Regions from separate parts of the Cellulomonas fulva genome, predicted to be linked through region 1. Evidence: predicted binding sites of a transcription regulator. Region 1 holds the regulator's gene; the other holds the start of a gene.
The links. The regulator HspR, encoded in region 1, represses chaperone genes until heat shock. The targets are predictions, from matches to a motif close to AAGTTGAGTCNNNNNGACTCAACTT.

Region 1 (3,628 bases):
CGCACCCGTGCTCTCGACTGCGGCGACAGAAAGGTAACCCACGTCAGGGCGCCGTGGCCGCCGCGACGAACCGGGCGAGCCACGCCTCGGCGTCGGCCGGCCCGACGGCGCCGCGCGGGCCGCGCGGGCCGGTCGGCACCGTGGCCGGCGTCGACGCCGCCAGCACCGGGGCCACGCCGACCAGCCCCGCGCGCTCCGCCGCGAGCAGCGCCGCGCCCGCCGCCACCGCCTGCGGCTCGTCGACCACCGTGAGGGGCACGGGCGTGCACCACCTCTTGACCGCCGCCCACGCGGGGTTGGTCGCCACCGGCCGTCCGAGCACCCGCACCGCCCGCGGCGCGGCGCCCGCGAGCGCCGCCTGCTCGTCGAGCATCCAGCGCGCGTGCAGGGCCGCGCCCAGCAGCACCCCGCGCACCGCCGCGACCGGGTCCGCGGGCACGGGGCCCAGCGCGCGGAGCCGGGCGGCGGGGTCCGGCCGGGGCGTCTGGCGTCCGTGCAGGTACGGCAGCACGACGAACGCGCCGTCGACCGCTGCGTCGACCACCTCGTCGACGACGAAGGGCACCGACGCCGCCGCGCGGACGCGGTCGCGCTCGTCGTGCGCAGGCTCGTCGTGCGGGTGCTCGTCGTACGGGTGCTCGTCGTGCTCGCGGCCACGCGGCCCGACGACCTGGTCCAGCCAGGCCTCGACTGCCCCGCCCGCGCTCGACGATCCCGCGACCAGCGCCGGGCGGTCCCCGCGGACCGTGCGCACCAGGCTCATCCCCGCGGCGGCGACCGGCCCGGGCTCGGGGTCCCGCGGGAGCACGGTGCACACGACCTCGGTGGTGCCGACCGAGTCGGCGACGTCGCCCGGGCCGCGCACCCCGGCGGCGAAGGCGCCGACCGCGTGGTCGTGCCCCGCCACGGTCACGGGTGTGCCGACGAGCAGCCCGAGCGCCGTGAGCGGTCCGGCGCGCAGTCCCACGTGCGCGCCCGGGGCCAGCACCGCCGGCACGTGCCGGGCGCCGAGCCCGACCTCGCGGAGCAGCGCGGCGTCGAACCCGTGCGGCAGGTCGCCCGGCCGGCCCAGCCGGTAGGCCATGGTGCGGCCCGCGAGGGTGTGGTCGGTGACCAGGCGCCCGGTCAGGCCGAGCACGACGAGGTCGGCGGCCCCGGCCCAGCGGCCGCCCGCGTGCAGCACGCCCTGGCCGTGCTCCGCGAGCCACGCCCACGTCGCGAGGGGCACCTTGGCCGAGGCCCGCACGCCCGTCGCCGCGAACAGCTCGCCACGCCCGAGCCGCTCCGCGAGCGCCCGAGCCTGTGCGTCCGCGCGGTGACCGTCCCACCGCAGCCAGTCGCCGCGGGTCCGCCCGTCCGGCCCGACGGGCACGCCGGTCTCGGCCATCGACGCGACACCGACCGCCTCCGGCCGCGGCCCGGCGGCCACCACGCGCCCGGCGAGGTCGGCGACCAGCGCGTCGACGTGCGCTGCGGCGGGCGTCGGGGCGGCGGCGATCCCGAGCACCACGGCGCGGTCGACGTCGACGAGCGCGACCTTGGTGCTGGTGGTGCCGACGTCGATCCCGAGCGCGGTGGTCACCCGACGATCCTGCCCGAGGTCCGTCGGGCGGGTCCGTCAGGCGCCGAGCAACGCCCGCGAGCACGTCGGTCGTCGCCGACCTCGTCGGGAGGGACGGACATGCGCCCGCGGGACCGGCGTGCTCGCGGGGGTCGACGGCCGACGTCAGCGGGCCGAGGGGCGCCACAGGACGACCGCGCCGGCGGCCGTGATCGCGCGGGGCTGCTGGGGCGCGCGGGGCTGGCGGGCGACGCGGCGGGTGGCCACGACGTCCCCGCGCGGGTCCGCGGTGAACACGCGGCGCGTGGGCTCGACGAACGAGCGCAGGTACTCGACCTGGCGGCCGAGCCGCTGCACCTCCGCCTCGAGCTCGAGGATCCGCTTGATGCCCGCGAGGTTGACGCCCTCGTCCTGCGAGAGCCGCTGCACCTCGCGCAGCGTCGCGACGTCGCGCAGCGAGTACCGCCGCCCGCGGCCGGACGTGCGGCTGGGCGACACCAGGCCGAGCCGGTCGTACTGGCGCAGCGTCTGCGGGTGCATGCCCGCGAGCTCGGCGGCGCGCGAGATGACGAACACGGGCTGGTCCTCGTTCACCGCTCGCCTCCTCGTCGCCCGCTCGTCGTCCGGCTCGTCCCGCTCGTCGGCGCCGGGTCAGCGCCGCGAGCGGGACATCAGCTCGGCGCGCACGTCCTCGCCCGAGGTCGCGATGCCGAACGCCTGCACGGCCTCGCGGGCCGCGTCGGAGAGCCGCTGCGGCACCACGACCTGCACGGTCACCAGCAGGTCCCCGGCGTCCTTGGTGGGGTTCGCGGCGTCCTTGCCCGGCACGCCGCGGCCCTTGACCCGCAGCGTCCGGCCCGAGGGCGTGCCGGCCGGCACCTTGACCCGGACGGTGTCGCCGCCCAGGGTCGGCACGTCGATCGTCGCGCCGAGCGCGGCCTCGTCGAACGCGACCGGGACGGTCAGCTTGAGGTTGCGCCCGTCCAGCGCGAAGACGGGGTGCGGCTGCACCCGCACCGTCACGACGAGGTCGCCCGCCGGGGCTCCGGGGTCACCGGGACGCCCCTTGCCGCGCAGCCGGATCTTCTGGCCGTCGCGCACGCCGGCCGGGATGCGCGCGTTGACCGTGCGCCCCTCGACCTGCAGCGAGACCGTCGACCCCTCGACCGCCTGCCGGAACGGCAGCTCGACGACCGCGGACAGGTCCGCGCCCGGCTGCGGGCCGCGCTGGAACCCCCCGCCGCCGAACATGCCGCCGAGGATGTCCTCGAACCCGCCCGCGCCGCCCTGCGAGTAGCGCACGCGCGAGCCGCCGCCACCGCCGAACATGCCGCCGAGCACGTCCTCGAACCCGCCGGCGCCGCGGCCGCCCGCCGTGAAGCGGGCGCCGCCGGCCATGGCGCGGATCTGGTCGTACTGCTGGCGCTGCTCGGGGTCCGAGAGCACCGCGTAGGCCTCGCCGACGTTCTTGAACTCGGCCTCCGCCTTCGCGTCTCCCGGGTTGTGGTCCGGGTGCTTCTCACGCGCGAGCTTGCGGTACGCCTTCTTGATGGTGGTCGCGTCGGCGTCCTTGGAGACGCCGAGCACCGCGTAGAAGTCCTTCTCCAGCCAGTCCTGCCCGGTCACCGCGCCTCCTCCCGTCCTGTGCTCGTCGTCAGCTCTCCGGGTCCACCACGGCGACGCGCGCGGCCCGCAGGACCCGGTCCGCCGTGCGGTAGCCCGGCTGCAGCACCATCTGCACGGTCGAGACGGTGACCTCCGACGAGTGCGCGTGCATGAGCGCCTCGTGGATCGCCGGGTCGAACTCCTGGCCCGCCTCGCCGTACCGCTCCACGCCATACCGGCCGATCGTCGCCTCGAGCTTCTCGGCGATCGACGCGAACGGGCCGCTCAGGTCGCCGTGCTGACGGGCGAGCTCGATGTCGTCGAGCACCGGGATCAGCGCCTCGACCACGCTCGCGACGCCGCGGTCGTGCGCGGCGGACGCCTCGGTCTTCGACCGCTTCACGTAGGCCGAGTACTGCTGCTCGAGGTTGAAGTACGCCGCGTTGGCGCGCTGCAGCTCCT
Region 2 (3,628 bases), 600 kb from region 1:
GTGAGCAGCGCGTCGTGCTCGCGGTCGTCGGGACCGGACGCGTCGGACGTGAGGACCAGGACCGGCGCCTCGACGTGCAGCCCGTGGGCCACGCGCGCCTGGCTCAGCCGGACGGTGCGGATGAACCCCGCCCGCGCGGGGAAGCCCTCGTGCGGCTTCCACGCCAGGTCGTAGTCCCACTCGCCGCCCGTGTCCCGGTGCAGCGCGCGCCCGTAGTGCGGAGCGATGTGGCCGACGACGAGGCCGGGGGCCACCCGGCCGACCGGCCGCAGCGCCCAGGTCAGCAGCGTGCGCTCGAACCAGCTCCCGCGCAGGTCGAGCCAGGGCGAGTTGAGGACGACGGCGTCTACCCGGCCGGGGCGCGCGTCGGCCCAGAGCGCGGCGACGAGCCCGCCCGTCGAGTGACCGAGGAGGGCGACCTCGTCGTGCTCGGCGTGCAGCACGGCGACCGCCGCGTCGATCTCCTCGGCGTACGTGGCGAGCTCGCGCACGTGGTTGGGCCGGCGGCCCTCGCGGATCGAGCGGCCGTAGTCGCGCAGGTCGAGCGCGTACAGGTCCCAGTCGGCGGCGTCGAGCGCGTCGGCGAGGTGCGGGTGGAAGAAGTAGTCGACGAAGCCGTGCAGGTAGAGCACCGCCCGCCGGTGGGTCCGGGCCGGCGTGGCGGCGCGGTGCACGAGCGTGGCGACCGGCGGCACGCCCGAGCGGGCGGTCTCCGCGTCGTCCCGCAGCGGCAGCGTCCGCGCGACCCACGGCTCCCCGAGCACGTCGACGACCTCGTCCCCGCCCCTGCCCGCGTCAGCCGCCATGCCCGCATCGTCGCACCCGGACGCGGGAGCACCGAGGATTGCGAGGATCTGGTCGCTGACGTCGCCAGATCCCCGCAGTCCTCGGGGACCCCGCCGTGCGGACGAGGCTCAGGCGACCGGAGCGAGCGGGGACAGCGTGCCGCGCGCGGCGAGCGGGCCCTGGTGCGCGACGTCGACGGCGATGGACGTGATCCGGGCCGCGCCCTCGTCGTCGACCTCGACCGTCGAGACCGACGCGTTCGGCAGCGGCACCAGCCCGACGGGCTCGACCGTGGCCAGGTACGCGCCGAGGGCGAGGCCGTGCCCGACGACGAGCACGTGCTCGTCGTGCCCGTGGTGCCGCGCCACGATCCGCGCGAACGCGTCCCGGGTGCGGCCCATGAAGTGCGCGGCCGACTCGCCGCCGGGCAGGCCGGGGTGCGTGCCGTCGAGGACGGAGGTGACGAGCGTCGACCAGTCGATCACCTGGTCGAGCGCGCTCTCCGGACGGCGCTCGTAGGCTCCGAAGTGGTACTCGCGGAGGCCGGCGTCCGCCCGCAGCCGCAGCTCGGGGTGGTGGCGCAGGAGCTCGACGGCCGTGGTGACCGCGCGGCCGGAGGGTGAGCACCAGGCCGCGGTGAACGGAGTGCCGGCCAGGTGGCGGGCGGTGGTCCGCACGCCCTCGCGGCCGGTCCTCGTGAGCGGGGAGTCGCTGTTGCCCTGCAGGATCCGGCGGGCGTTGAAGTGGGTGCGCCCGTGCCGGACGAGCGTCATGGTGAGGGTCATCGTTGCCCTTTCGTCGTCGGTGGTCGCCGACGACGCTAGGCACCCCGGGTGACGCCGCGACGACGACCACCCCTCCACCTGATGACCATCCGGTGCACGCCGGCCGCCCCGGGGGCGGCGCAGAGTTGAGCGGAATAGACTCAAGTTCGCAGCGTTGAGAGCCGTAGAGTCAGCAATCGGAACATCGCGCGCGTCGTCGCGCTGGGAGGTCACGTGGACGCGAAGCTCACCACCCGCTCGCAGGAGGCGCTCGGGAGCGCCTTCCAGTCGGCGAGCGCCGCCGGCAACCCGCAGCTCGAGCCGGCGCACGTCCTCGACGCCCTGCTCCAGCAGGAGGGCGGCGTCGCCAACGGCTTGCTCGACGCGGTGGGCGCCGACCGCGGGGCGCTGGGTCGCGCCGTGCGCGGCATCCTGGTCAACCTGCCGTCGTCGTCAGGTGACACCGTCGCCCAGCCGCCCGCCTCGCGTGCGACGACCGCGGCGCTGCTGGCCGCGAACGACGAGGCCCGCACCCTGGGCGACGACTACGTCTCGACCGAGCACCTGCTGATCGGGCTCGCCGCGGGGCAGTCCGGCGTCGCGGACGCGCTGCGCTCGGCCGGCGCGTCCCGGGAGGCGCTGCTCGCCGCGCTCCCGAACGTGCGGGGCAACGCGCGCGTCACCACCCCCAACCCCGAGGGGACCTACAAGGCGCTCGAGCAGTACGGGCTCGACCTCACGCAGCGGGCCGCCGAGGGCAAGCTCGACCCGGTGATCGGCCGTGACGCCGAGATCCGCCGCGTCGTGCAGGTGCTGTCCCGCCGCACCAAGAACAACCCCGTGCTCATCGGCGAGCCCGGCGTGGGCAAGACCGCCGTGGTCGAGGGCCTCGCGCAGCGCATCGTCGCGGGGGACGTCCCGGAGTCGCTCCGGGGCAAGAAGCTGGTCTCGCTCGACCTCGCGTCGATGGTCGCGGGCGCCAAGTACCGCGGCGAGTTCGAGGAGCGGCTCAAGGCCGTCCTCGAGGAGATCACCGCATCGGACGGCCAGGTCGTCACGTTCATCGACGAGCTGCACACGGTCGTCGGGGCGGGCGCGGGCGGCGAGGGCGCCATGGACGCGGGCAACATGCTCAAGCCCATGCTGGCCCGCGGCGAGCTGCGGCTGGTCGGCGCCACCACGCTCGACGAGTACCGCGAGCACATCGAGAAGGACCCCGCGCTCGAGCGGCGGTTCCAGCAGGTCTACGTCGGGGAGCCGTCGGTCGAGGACACCGTCGCGATCCTGCGCGGGCTCAAGGAGCGCTACGAGGCGCACCACAAGGTCACGATCTCCGACGCGGCGCTGGTCGCCGCCGCGGCGCTGTCCGACCGGTACATCACCGGCCGCCAGCTCCCGGACAAGGCGATCGACCTGGTCGACGAGGCCGCGTCGCGTCTGCGCATGGAGCTCGACTCCTCGCCCATCGAGATCGACGAGCTGCAGCGCGCCGTGACGCGCCTCGAGATGGAGGAGGTCGTCCTCGCGGAGTCCGACGACCCGGGCTCGATCGACCGGCTCGAGCGGCTGCGCCGGGACCTCGCGGACCGGCGGGAGGAGCTCGCGTCGCTCAACGCGCGCTGGGAGAAGGAGAAGGCGGGCCACAACCTCGTCGGCGACCTGAAGGCTCGCCTGGACACGCTGCGCTCCGACGCCGAGCGCCTGCAGCGCGAGGGCGACCTCGCCGCCGCCGCCCGGATCATGTACGGCGAGATCCCGACGCTCCAGCAGCAGATCCAGGAGGCGGAGGCCACCGAGGCGGCGGCCGAGGACGTCGTCGACGGGCCCCCGATGATCGCGGAGAAGGTCGGGCCCGACGAGATCGCCGAGGTGGTCGCCGCGTGGACCGGCATCCCCGCCGGCCGCATGCTCGAGGGCGAGACCGCCAAGCTCCTGCGCATGGAGGAGGTGCTCGGCGAGCGGCTGATCGGCCAGAAGAAGGCCGTCGCCGCGGTCTCCGACGCCGTCCGCCGCGCCCGGGCCGGCATCTCCGACCCCGACCGGCCCACGGGCTCGTTCCTGTTCCTGGGTCCCACGGG

Region 2: clpB (ATP-dependent chaperone ClpB) is a predicted target of HspR. The motif match lies at 1,694-1,718, and genes of this name have one in related genera.

What each region holds. Positions count from the first base shown of each region.
Region 1 is NZ_JAHBOH010000001.1:1,316,821-1,320,448, reverse strand. It holds gene KIN34_RS05895 (FGGY family carbohydrate kinase) at 44-1,582, opposite strand; gene KIN34_RS05890 (heat shock protein transcriptional repressor HspR) at 1,727-2,155, opposite strand; gene KIN34_RS05885 (DnaJ C-terminal domain-containing protein) at 2,213-3,187, opposite strand; gene KIN34_RS05880 (nucleotide exchange factor GrpE) at 3,216-3,628, opposite strand, start outside.
Region 2 is NZ_JAHBOH010000001.1:720,293-723,920, reverse strand. It holds gene KIN34_RS03190 (alpha/beta hydrolase) at 1-806, opposite strand, end outside; gene KIN34_RS03185 (histidine phosphatase family protein) at 915-1,571, opposite strand; gene clpB (ATP-dependent chaperone ClpB) at 1,785-3,628, shown strand, end outside.